2 regions of the Pseudomonas sp. Eqa60 genome follow, and region 1 is predicted to be linked to the other one. Evidence: riboswitches for the same ligand, from Rfam matches in the RefSeq annotation. Region 1 holds a riboswitch; the other holds the start of a gene.
What was found. A riboswitch is a leader RNA that binds a small molecule or an ion and turns the genes downstream of it on or off. The one in region 1 is predicted to bind manganese.
Positions count from the first base shown of each region.

Region 2: it holds a riboswitch for manganese, as region 1 does, so the genes downstream of both, KI242_RS26095 (TMEM165/GDT1 family protein) here and mntP (manganese efflux pump MntP) in region 1, are expected to answer to the same signal.

Region 1 covers NZ_AP024342.1:3,043,166-3,048,853, reverse strand. The annotation lists gene KI242_RS14110 (LysR family transcriptional regulator) at 1-100, shown strand, start outside; gene KI242_RS14105 (hypothetical protein) at 78-428, opposite strand; gene KI242_RS14100 (hypothetical protein) at 431-2,167, opposite strand; gene KI242_RS14095 (GNAT family N-acetyltransferase) at 2,394-2,960, shown strand; gene mntP (manganese efflux pump MntP) at 3,036-3,608, opposite strand; yybP-ykoY riboswitch at 3,614-3,779, opposite strand; gene KI242_RS14085 (GFA family protein) at 3,890-4,378, shown strand; partial or broken gene KI242_RS14080 (serine hydrolase domain-containing protein) at 4,487-5,688, shown strand, end outside.
Region 2 covers NZ_AP024342.1:5,776,383-5,782,070, forward strand. The annotation lists gene KI242_RS26075 (helix-turn-helix transcriptional regulator) at 1-464, shown strand, start outside; gene KI242_RS26080 (LysE family transporter) at 448-1,077, opposite strand; gene KI242_RS26085 (2-hydroxyacid dehydrogenase) at 1,162-2,127, shown strand; gene KI242_RS26090 (class I SAM-dependent methyltransferase) at 2,159-3,157, shown strand; yybP-ykoY riboswitch at 3,210-3,331, shown strand; gene KI242_RS26095 (TMEM165/GDT1 family protein) at 3,424-4,008, shown strand; gene KI242_RS26100 (M48 family metallopeptidase) at 4,094-4,912, opposite strand; gene KI242_RS26105 (methyl-accepting chemotaxis protein) at 5,186-5,688, shown strand, end outside.

The sequences.
Region 1 (5,688 bases):
CGTCCGCGAACTGGAGGCCCTGCCCGGCAGCGTGCGGGCGCTGATCGCGACGCTGATGCCGGCCAGCCAGGAACCTTCTATTGCGGGCAACCCTGGCTGATCCAGGCACTCAGTTCGTCGATCTGGGCCTGAGGCAGAAAGGGGCCGCCGGGGGGCATCTGGCCAAAATCCCCATCCGGCCCCCAGGGGGTGCCCGGGGTACCGCTCAGGGCATAAATCAGGTTGGAATGCGCGCCATCGCCTTTGACCAGGATAGGTACCGCCTGCCCTGTTTCCGGGTTTTGGATACCCGGCACATTACCGGTCACGAACGACTGGTAGGAGGTCTGCCAGAAGGCCCCGTGAGGCGCTCCGGAGATCGGCAGGTTGTTCTGCGCAACGAAGGCATCGAGCAGGTTCTGTACATCCTTGAAGGTGTTGAGTGCCATGACTATTTCCCTGTGCTAGATGGGGTGAACAATTGCAGATAACGCTGGCTGGCCGCTGCCGCCGACTCAGCCCCTGCCGTCTCGGGAGCCCGAACGTTGCCGCCTTTGAGGATGAAACTGAAATCGAAGCCGGCCACCTGGGCATTGCCATGGCAACCCATGCAGCCTCCCATGTTCACCCCATGCACAGCGGCGGAACCGGCGGATTGGGCGAACACGTTCGGAGGGGGTGGCGCACCTGCGGCCTGGAAGGAAGTCGGAGCACCGTTAGCAGCAATCCGGCCCCTGAATTGCTGCAGGGTATAGTCCGTTTCAACCATGATATTGGCCTGGTAGTACACCGCGGCAGAGTGGCTGGGATCGGTTTTCGATAGCTGCGTGGTGTCGAACGGCTGGGCCTGGACCGAGACCAGCTTGTAGTACTGCCAGGGCGAATTCTTGACATTCTTGGCCTGGCTATAGCTCTGGATAGCCTGATGCGCCGCCTGATTGACCTGAATCACGTCAGCCGCAATCGGCTCATAGCGCTGGTTGATGCAGATCGGGCCGCCCGCCGGAGTCCCGCCTTTGGCAATCTCGCGCAGATACAGTTGCTTGCCGGGCTTGCAGAAGGCCCCCTGGGCCTTGACTTGAGGGTTGTTGGGGTCGTCCTGGTAACTCAGCCCGGGATTGGTCGGCATGGGGCCCGGCGCTGGATTGATGATGCGGCCGTTCTCATCCTCAAGCGGCTTGCCACTGGGCAGCAGGATGTTGTCGGCCTGTTCGAAGGTCGCGTAGATAAAACTCGGGGCCGTGGGGGTCTTCTGGATGATGTGCAACGCCACCATCGCCCATTGCGCCTCGAAATAGCAGGTGCCCTTGCCCGGTGGTTGCTCATAGAAGCGCACCGTCTGCCTGTGGAATCGCGAGGGGTCCTCGCCGGGGCCCAGCTGGCGCCAGGCGGACTTGACCTCAATGGTGCCGCTGGGAAAGTTGACCCGCGGCGCGCTGGGGAAAGTCGGAGGTGTCTGCTTGACCGCGTTGAAGAAGTTCCGCGCGGCTTGTGCCAGCGCGGGGTTGGCGTACCAGAACTGGTTGGCGGCGACGTAGGTGTATTGCACCTGATTGGCCTTGGCCAGGAAGCGCACCAGCTGGGGGTTGGAATTGCCTCCGGTGGGAGCAGCCGGAACAACACCGGCATACATCTGGTCGAGGCCGATCTGGGTGCTTTCGTCGAGGTTGATCCAGGCCGGCAGTTTGGGTGCGATCTGGCCAGAGCAGGCAGGCACGGTAAAACTGTAGTCATAGGTTGGCGCAGTGCCATAACCATAACTGGGATCGCCATCAGGCTTGTAGCCCGGGGGGCCGACGTTGGCACTGCCCTTGCCCGGAAAGATCTCAACCTTGCTTCGGTACGTATGCCACACCAGAGGCACGCCCTGGCTGCCGAAAGGCTGGCGGATATCGGGCACATCGCGCTGCCCGCCCAGGGCCGGCCAGTTGAGAGCGATGAACTCCTGCCAGGCGAAGGCCGCAGCCTGTGCCAACGTTGCCTGGGATGCCCCCCGGGTATATCGGCGGGTACCTCGGGCGATACGGTTATCGACACCGGGGCGGCGTTCGAAACGCCGCCCAGAAGCGCCAGACCAACACTGATAGCAATGTAGGAAACCTGCCGCTGCAAACGATTCTTGTCTTGTTGATGCTCCATATCCTGACTCCTCCCTTGGCTGTTCGAGAGCGTAGATCAGCGCTCTCACGGCAACGCGCCAGGAAAAAGAACATTAGGCGCTAGCATTAATAGCCAAATGCCTGTACGCCAGCAGCGGTGGCGGCTTGAACGGCTCGTGACCGGTGATCGCCCTGGCCGGCAGCGCAAGCAGAGACATTGATGCCGATCAAGTGCCCGCCTCGCCAGCGGAGTAAACCTGAAGCCAATCAGGGCTGTGTGCGCAGCCCGCCCTTTGGCTCCGCGGAGACTTGACCATGCCCAGCACCGCTCTCGATACCCTCGCCCACCCGCCGTTCCCGGCGCAGCAAGGCCAATACTGGATCGACGCCCTGAACGATGGCAGCCATGTGCTGATCCGCCCGCTGCGGCCCCAGGACCGGGAGCGGGAAAAGGCCTTTATCGAAAACCTCTCCCCGGCCACGCGGCACCAGCGCTTTCTCGGTGAGATCAAGGAAGTGGGCGAGCAACTGCTCAATCAACTGATGGATGTCGGCACGCCGCAGCGGGTGGCTTATGTGGCCCTGGTCCACGACAACGGCGAACTGCGGGAAGTGGGGATCAGCCGCTACGCCCAGGTAGACGAGCAGCCCTCGCATTGCGAGTTCGCCGTGACCATCGCCGATGAGTGGCAAGGCAAGGGCCTCGGCGCGCTATTGATGCAGCACCTGATCGACGAAGCCCGCAACAACGGTTTCCAGCAGATGTACTCGGTGGATTCCGCCGCCAACTACAGCATGCGCCGCCTGGCAAAACAGCTGGGCATGCGCAGCGCCATCGACCCCGATGACGCCACCCAGGTGATCCACAGCCTGGCGCTGTAACGCCAGAGCGCTCCGCGCCTCGGCCCGAGGCGCGGCCGCATTGCCCGCAGAACCGCCCCGCCGCCGATACTGAAGTCAAGCCACAGCCGACAGGTGCTCGTAGAGAATTCCCGAGCCGACGATGATCAGCACCACCCCGCCCAGCACTTCGGCGCGCTGGCCCATCACCGTGCCAATGGCGCGGCCCAGCATCACTCCCAGGGTGACCATGGTCATGGTGGCCAGGCCGATGGCGCTGGCCGCGATCCAGATGTTGACGTTGACGAACGCCAGCCCCACCCCCACCGCCAGGGCATCGATGCTGGTGGCCAGGCCGGTCACCGCCAGCAGCCAGAAGCCGTGCTGGCGCGGTTTTTCTTCCTCGGCCTCAGCCTGCTGGCGGGTGCCGTTGTAGATCATGTGCAGGCCCAGCAACAGCAGCAGGCTGAAGGCGATCCAGTGGTCCCAGTTGGCCACCCATTGAGTCGCGGCCTGGCCGATGAACCAGCCCACCACCGGGGTGATGGCTTCAATGACGCCGAAGATCAGGCCGATGCGCAAAGCTTCCAGCAGGCGCGGCTTGAGCATGGCCGAACCCTTGCCCACCGCGGCGGCGAAGGCATCGGTGGACATGGCGAAGGCGAGAAAGATGATCGAGGCTGGGTTCACGTTGAGTCTTCCGGTCGGGCTTGAGTCCACGACATGCCCACGCGCCCGACTTCAGCGCAGGTATGTCGATGGTCTCACCAACCGAAACGGTGCCCGTACCACGGCAGGTTGCCGAGAATGTTGATACGGGCGCCACCGCAGGGCGCGGTGGCAGGTTACTCCCCAAAGAGGCGCGCAGCTTAGCCGGCCACATGTGAAAATTTCATCAGCACCGTGTCACGACAGCTGCTCGCACAGCGGCTAGCCTGTGCCATCCACCCGTTGATTCGTGGAGGTACCCCATGCAACTCCAGGGCTCCTGCCATTGCGGCGCCGTGCACTTCAGCCTGTCCAGCCGCCATCCCTATCCCTACCAGCGCTGCTACTGCTCGATCTGCCGCAAGACCCAGGGCGGTGGCGGCTACGCCATCAACCTGGGGGGCGATGCGGCCAGCCTCAAGGTACGTGGGCGCAAGCACATCGTCATCTACCATGCTCGGCTCAAGCCCGCCGGTGCCGCCCGGGCCCACAGCAGCAGCGCCGAACGGCACTTCTGCGGGCGCTGCGGCTCCGGGCTGTGGCTGTTCAGCCCGCAATGGCCGGAGCTGATCCACCCTTTTGCCTCGGCCATCGACACCCCGTTGCCGGTGCCGCCGCAACACACCCACCTGATGCTCGACTCCAGGGCGCCCTGGGTCGAGGTCGATGCCGGGGCGCACGACCTGCAGTTCGCCGAATACCCCGAGGAATCGATTGCCCAGTGGCACCAGCGCCTGGGGCTGGAGGCCTGAGCGCAACCGGGGCTTAACAGTCTTTGACAGTTTCCCGACAAAGCTGTCAAAGACTGCCACGCCCCCCTTCCCTAGCATCCGCTGATCCAATTGGCCCTCGGGTGCTGCATGTCCCGCAAACTTCTCGGCCTGCCGCTGGTGGGCCTGCTCTTGAGCAACCTCGGCTGCAACGGCCAGCCTCCAGCGCCGCCGCCCATCGCGCCCGGCGATTACGCCAGCATCATCGGCTACCTGAAGCAGTACATCCCGCAACAGATGGCCGAACATCAGGTGCCCGGGCTATCCATAGCCCTGGTGGACGGCCAGCAACTGATCTGGGCCCGGGGCTTTGGCTTCGCCGACCAGGCCCGGGGCCTGCAAGTGACCGAAAACACCGCGTTTCGCGCCGGTGCCCTGTCGCAATTGCTGACTGCCACGGCGGTGATGCAACTGGTGGAACAAGGGCGCCTGCAACTGGACGCGCCGCTGCAGGACACCCTCAGGGAGTTCTACGTCCGCTCGCGCTTCCACGAGGACCAGAACGCCGCCGACCGGGCCGTGACTCTGCGCCGCCTGCTCAGCCACCAGGGCGGCATTCCCAGCGAATACCTGCGCGACGCACGCACCCCCAACGCCCTCGACGAACTGCCGGGAAAGCTCAGCGGGCTGTGGCTGAGCAACGCTCCGGGAACCCAGACCGCCTACTCCAACCTCGGTTATGCCCTGCTCGGGCAGCGGTGGAGCGCAGCAGCGGCGTGGATTTCGAACAGCAGTTGCAGAAGAGCCTGCTGCGCCCACTGGGCATGAGCCAGTCGAGCTTTGTCGGGGACAGCCGCGCCCAGCCCTACCGGGCAAGAGGCTATGAAGACGGTGTCAGCAGCGATGCCCTGGTCCGCGACCTTTCCGCCCAGGGCCTGTGGAGCAGCCCGCGGGACCTGAGCCGCTATGTGCGCATGCTGTTCGCCCAGGGCCGGTACCAGGACCGCCAACTGCTCTCGGCGGCATCCATCGACGAAATGGTGCGCACGCAGAACGCCGGCAACCCGCTGGATTTCGACTGCCAGGTAGGCCTTGGCTGGTTCCTGTCGCCCTGCGGCGAGGAATGGGTCCGGCCAGATATGCGCACCTGGCAGCAAAGCGGTTTCGGCGAGGGCTTTCATGCCCGGATCAGCGTGCTGGCCGAGCAGCAGCTGGCGGTGATCGTGATGAGCAATTCCGACAGCGGCGAGGCCCTGGCCCAGCCCCTGGTGCCCCAGGTACTGCGCATGCTGCTGCAGGCCCACGGCGCCCCGCCACCGCCACCGCAACCGGCCACGGCCCCCCAGGCCCAG
Region 2 (5,688 bases), 2.7 Mb from region 1:
GGGAGTTGATCCTGCGTGCCGTGCAAGGTCCGGAACAAGCGGAAAACCCCTTGATCCAGCAATTGATGCTGGAAGAAATCGCCGCCCTGGAAAACCTTCCGCTGCACATTCCCATGCCCCAGGACCGGCGCTTGCAAGCCATCTGCCGGACCTTGATACAGACCCCGGATCACCCCCACACCCTGGAAGACTGGGCGCAGCAGGTCGGCGCCAGTTCACGAACCCTGGCGCGGCTGTTCCAGCAGCAGGTGCAGATGAATTTCAATGCCTGGCGCCAGCAGGTGCGCCTGATGGAAGCCCTGCCACGCCTGCTCGCCGGGGAAAGCGTGCACAGCGTGGCCGACTCGCTGGGATACGGCAGCGCCCGGGCCTTCAGCGCGATGTTCTGCCGTTTGCTCGGGGATACGCCACGGCATTACGTGGCGGCCTTGAATCAGCTCAGCGCAATCAATGCATCTCGGTGAAGGCCAGCTTCACGCCGATGGCGATCAGCACTGCGCCCATGGTGCGGTCGAACCAGTGGCCCATGCGGGCAAAGCCGGCACGAACCCGCTGCTGGCTGAAGAGCATGGCCACCAGGCAGAACCACACAGCGGTGGCCACCGCCAGATACACGCCATACCCGGCCTGGATCGCCAGCGGCGTATGCGGGTTGATCACCACGGTGAACAGCGAGAGAAAGAACAGCGTCGCCTTGGGGTTCAGGCCATTGGTGACAAAGCCTGAAGTGAAGGCCCCACGCGCAGTGCGGACCCCGGCTTCCTTGTGCAGGTCGTCGGCCGCCGGTTTGGCCGGCTGGGCACGCAGGGCCTTGTAGCCGATGTACAGCAGGTAGGCCGCAGCCAGCCACTTCAGTGCGTTGAACAGAACGATGGACTGGGAAACGATCAGGCCGATCCCCAGCAGCGAGTAACCCACGTGCAGGAAGATTGCGCAGCCCACGCCCAGCGCGGTCCAGGTGCCGGCTCGACGGCCGTGGGTCACGCTTTCACGCACCACCACGGCGAAGTCCGGGCCGGGGCTGGCCACTGCCAGAAGATGGATGAGGGCAACGGTCAAGAACTCGGTGAAGTACATGCAGGCTCCTGTGTATGTCTAATTATTTCATCTGTTAGGCTCGGCAGATTACGCCTTAGAACCCTCGTGCAAAAGGTACAGTTCATGACTAACAATCGCCGCGCCGTCTTCCTCGATCACAGCTCACTGGACCTCGGTGACCTGGACCTGGGTGCGCTGCATGACAGCTTCAGCCCTCTGCAAGTACATGCCCACACAGCGCCGGAACAGGTCGCCGAACGCCTGCAGGGAGCCCGGGTGGCCATCAGCAACAAGGTGGCACTGACAGCCGAAACCCTGGCCGCCTGCCCCGACCTGCAACTGATCCTGGTGGCCGCCACCGGCACCAACAATGTCGACCTGGCCGCAGCCCGCAAGCAGGGGATCACCGTCAGCAACTGCCAGGGCTACGGCACTCCCTCGGTGGCCCAGCACACCCTGATGCTGCTGCTCAACCTGGCCACCCGGGTCGCCGATTACCAGCAGGCCGTGGCTGCCGGGCGCTGGCAACAGGCCAGTCAGTTCTGCCTGCTGGACTACCCGATCATCGAACTGGCGGGCAAGACCCTGGGCCTGCTGGGCAATGGCGAACTGGGCAGCGCGGTGGCCCGCCTGGCCGAAGCCTTTGGCATGCGTGTGCTGCTGGGGCAGATTCCAGGCCGCCCGACCCGCCCGGACCGCCTGCCGCTGGAGGAACTGCTGCCGCAAGTGGACGCCCTGACCCTGCACTGCCCCCTCAACGAGCACACCCGCCACTTTATCGGTGCCCGGGAACTGGCCCTGCTCAAGCCCGGAGCCCTGGTGGTCAACACCGCCCGCGGGGGGCTGATCGATGAACAGGCCCTGGCCGATGCATTGCGCAATGGTCACCTGGGTGGTGCAGCCACCGATGTGCTCAGCGTCGAACCCCCGGTGGCTGGCAACCCCCTGCTGGCCGGCGACATTTCGCGCCTGATCGTCACTCCACACAACGCCTGGGGCAGCCGCGAGGCCCGCCAGCGAATCGTCGGTCAATTGACGGAAAACGCCCACGCCTTCTTCAGCGGCGCCCCGCTGCGGGTCGTGAGTTGATAAACTTCGCCACTTTTTTCGGGGGCGGATCATGGACACACGCAGTGAAGTACTGTTGCGTCAGGCTGAATTGTTTCAAGGCTCACTGCTGCTGGCCGGCCTGGCCGCCGACGATCTGCTGGGCCGCCTGCCCAATGCCCGGGGCTGGAGCTGGCACGCCGGCGACCAGGCAGCCCTGGAGGCGCGCTTTCCCGGCCGCAGTCACTTTGGCGTAGACGCACCGGCCCAATCCTTCGACAGCGCCGTGCTGTTCCTGCCCAAATCCAAGGACCTCACCGACTACCTGCTCAACGCCCTGGCCTCGCGCCTGGCCGGGCGCGAACTGTACCTGGTGGGCGAGAAGCGCAGCGGCGTGGAGAGTGCGGCCAAGCAACTCAACCCCTTCGGCAAACCGCGCAAGCTCGATAGCGCCCGGCACTGCCAGCTGTGGCAGGTCACGGTGGCCAATGCTCCCGAACCGCTCACCCTGCAGAGCCTGGCCCATGAGTACGAACTGCCGCTGGCCGAAGGCCCGCTGAAAGTCATCAGCCTGCCGGGGGTGTTCAGCCATGGCCGGCTGGATCGCGGCACCGCGCTGCTGCTGGAGCACCTGGACCACCTGCCCGCCGGCCACCTGCTGGACTTCGGCTGCGGTGCCGGAGTGCTCGGGGCCACCGTGAAACGCCGCTACCCGGACAGCCGCGTGACCCTGCTGGATGTGGACGCCTTCGCCGCCGCCAGCAGCCGCCTGACCCTGGCGGCCAACGGCCTGGAAGCCGAGGTGCTGACCGGTGACGGAATCGACGCCGCGCCCATGGGGCTGAACGGCATCCTGACCAATCCGCCCTTCCACACCGGGGTCCATACCGACTACCAGGCAACGGAAAACCTGCTGCGAAAAGCAGCCAAACATCTGCAAAAAGGTGGAGAACTGCGAGTAGTTGCCAACAGCTTCCTGCGCTACCAGCCGCTGATCGAAGAGCACCTGGGGCCCTGTGCGATCAAGGCCGAAGGCCAGGGCTTTCGCATTTATCGGGCCAAGCGCGGCTGAAATCCTTTTTCGCAAACAAGGCTTGCCGAAAGGGTTTTGCCTAGGCAGAATCCGCTCCGTCCTAGGGGAGTAGTCTCCCACGAGCGCCACGCTCGTCCGGCATGCGTCAACATACTTGGTCAACAGACCATGGCGCATGCGACCCAAGAGTCCGCACAGACGGACCGCAGGGTTTGACAAGACCTATGACACGCACACCTTACCCGGGGCGGGAAGGCTGTACGTGTCATAGCCGTGTCGACCCGCCCCTTAGGAAAACCCTGATGATGCTGGACTCCCTACTCGTTCCCACCGCAATCGTTGCCTTGGCCGAAATCGGCGACAAGACGCAACTGCTTGCCCTGATTCTCGCCGCACGTTTTCGCAAACCCTGGCCGATCATCGCCGGCATCGTTGCCGCGACCCTGGCCAACCACGCGGCGGCCGGTGCGGTAGGCGCCTGGTTCGGCAGCTTCTTCTCGGACTCGACCCTGCACTGGATCCTCGCCGCCAGCTTCACCGCCACCGCGCTGTGGACCCTGGTTCCGGACAAGATGGACGACGACGAAGCCAATACCGCACGCAAGTTCGGCCCATTCCTGACCACCCTGATCGCCTTCTTCCTGGCAGAAATCGGTGACAAGACCCAGGTCGCCACCGTCATGCTGGCGGCGCAGTACCCGGATCTGTGGCTGGTGATCATTGGTACCACCCTGGGCATGCTGATTGCCAACGTACCGGTGGTCCTGGCAGGCAACTTCGCCGCAGACAAGCTGCCCCTGACCCTGATCCGTCGCCTGGCGGCGTCGGCCTTCTTCATCCTCGCCGTGGTGGCGGTGTACAAGGCCATGCAGATCAGCGGCTGGGTATAAACGAAATCGCCGGCAAGCTGGCCCCTACGCAACCCGTAGGAGCCGGCTTGCCGGCGATGGCATCATCGACAATGACGCGAAGGGATCAGGACTTCTTGGCGGCCTGATACAGCGGCATCACCTTGGGAATCGCCGCCTGCAAGGAAGCGATACGGCTGGTGGAAGCCGGGTGAGTGCTCATGAACTCGGGCGGCGCGGAGCCACCGGCAGCCTGGCCCATCTTGTTCCACAGGCTGATGGCCGCATTCGGGTTGTAACCGGCACGGGCGGCCAGTTCCAGGCCGATCAGGTCCGCTTCGTTTTCATTCTCGCGGCTGTTGGGCAGGGTCATCAGCAGGTTCACCCCGTTGTCGCCCAGGGCTACGGTTTCCTGCGGAACGCCGAACAAGGTGGCGATCTGCTTGCCGGCACCGACCGCGTACTGCTTGGACATGGCTTCGCGACCGTGCTCGCGCAGGGCGTGGGCAATTTCATGGCCCATGACCGCGGCGATTTCATCGTCGGTGAGTTTGAGCTTCTCGATCAGCCCGGAGTAGAAAATGATCTTGCCGCCAGGACCGCAGTTGGCGTTGAGCTCGTCGCTCTTGATCAGGTTGACTTCCCATTTCCACTGCGCGCAGTCGGGGCGGAAAGTCGGCGCCTGGGCAATCAGGCGGTTGGCAATGACCTGCAGGCGCTTGGCGTTGGCGCTGGTCTTGTCCAGTACGCCCTGGCTGCTGGCTTCACCCAGAGTCTGCTGATAGGACTGGGCATAGGACTGGTTCACTTCAGCGCTGGAAACCATGCTGAACATGGATTGCTTGCGATCCACACCGACCACGCCACCGCTGGTGGTATTGACCGTTTCACAACCGCTGAGCAGTACTGCGGCACTCAATGCACATACGACCAATGACTTCTTCATCATGAAACCTCCCTGAAAACGTGGCGCGTATCCTAAGGGCGGAAATGTATCCGCGCCAGATGTAAAAACAGCAATCGGTCGCATTTCAGATACATATCTGCCTTGCAGGAGAAAATTCATTCCTCCCGCAAATCCCGCCCGGGTTACCCCCACAGCTTGCCAAGAACGACATCAAGCTCCCTGAAACAGTCATTTTTCCGTGTAAGGCTAATGGCCAGCGCTGCAGCGGCCGATACAGCTCGGCAGACCTAAATTCCTGCGCCCGGAGCCTCTATGAAGTTCAAGTCGATCCAGTTTTCCGTCGCCGCCCTGGCCGGCGCCATCGTTCTCAGCGTGGTTGCAGCCCTGGTGCTGTACGCCCTGTTCTCCGGGGCCAGGACCCAGCAGATGGTGCAAGACCGTACCCAGGCCCAGTTCGAACAGGTCATCGAACAACGCCTGAGCGGCCTGGCGCAGACCCAGGTCAGCCAGATCCAGCGCGAACTGGAAGCGCCCCTGCTGATCGCCGGCGGCCTGGTGCGGGTCAATGCGCTGATGGGCACCCAGGACTCGCAAAGCCATGCCGGGCTGAGCCTGAGCCGTGAACAGCTGATTGCCCTGATCAAGGAAAACGTCACCCAGAACCCGAAGATCCTCGGTGCGTACATTGGCTGGGAACCCGGCGCCATCGACCATGACGACGCTGCCTACGTAGGCACTTCGGTGGTGGGTATCGATGCAGCAAACGGCCGCTTCCTGCCCTGGTGGTTCCGCAATGAGGACGGCAGCCTGGGCCT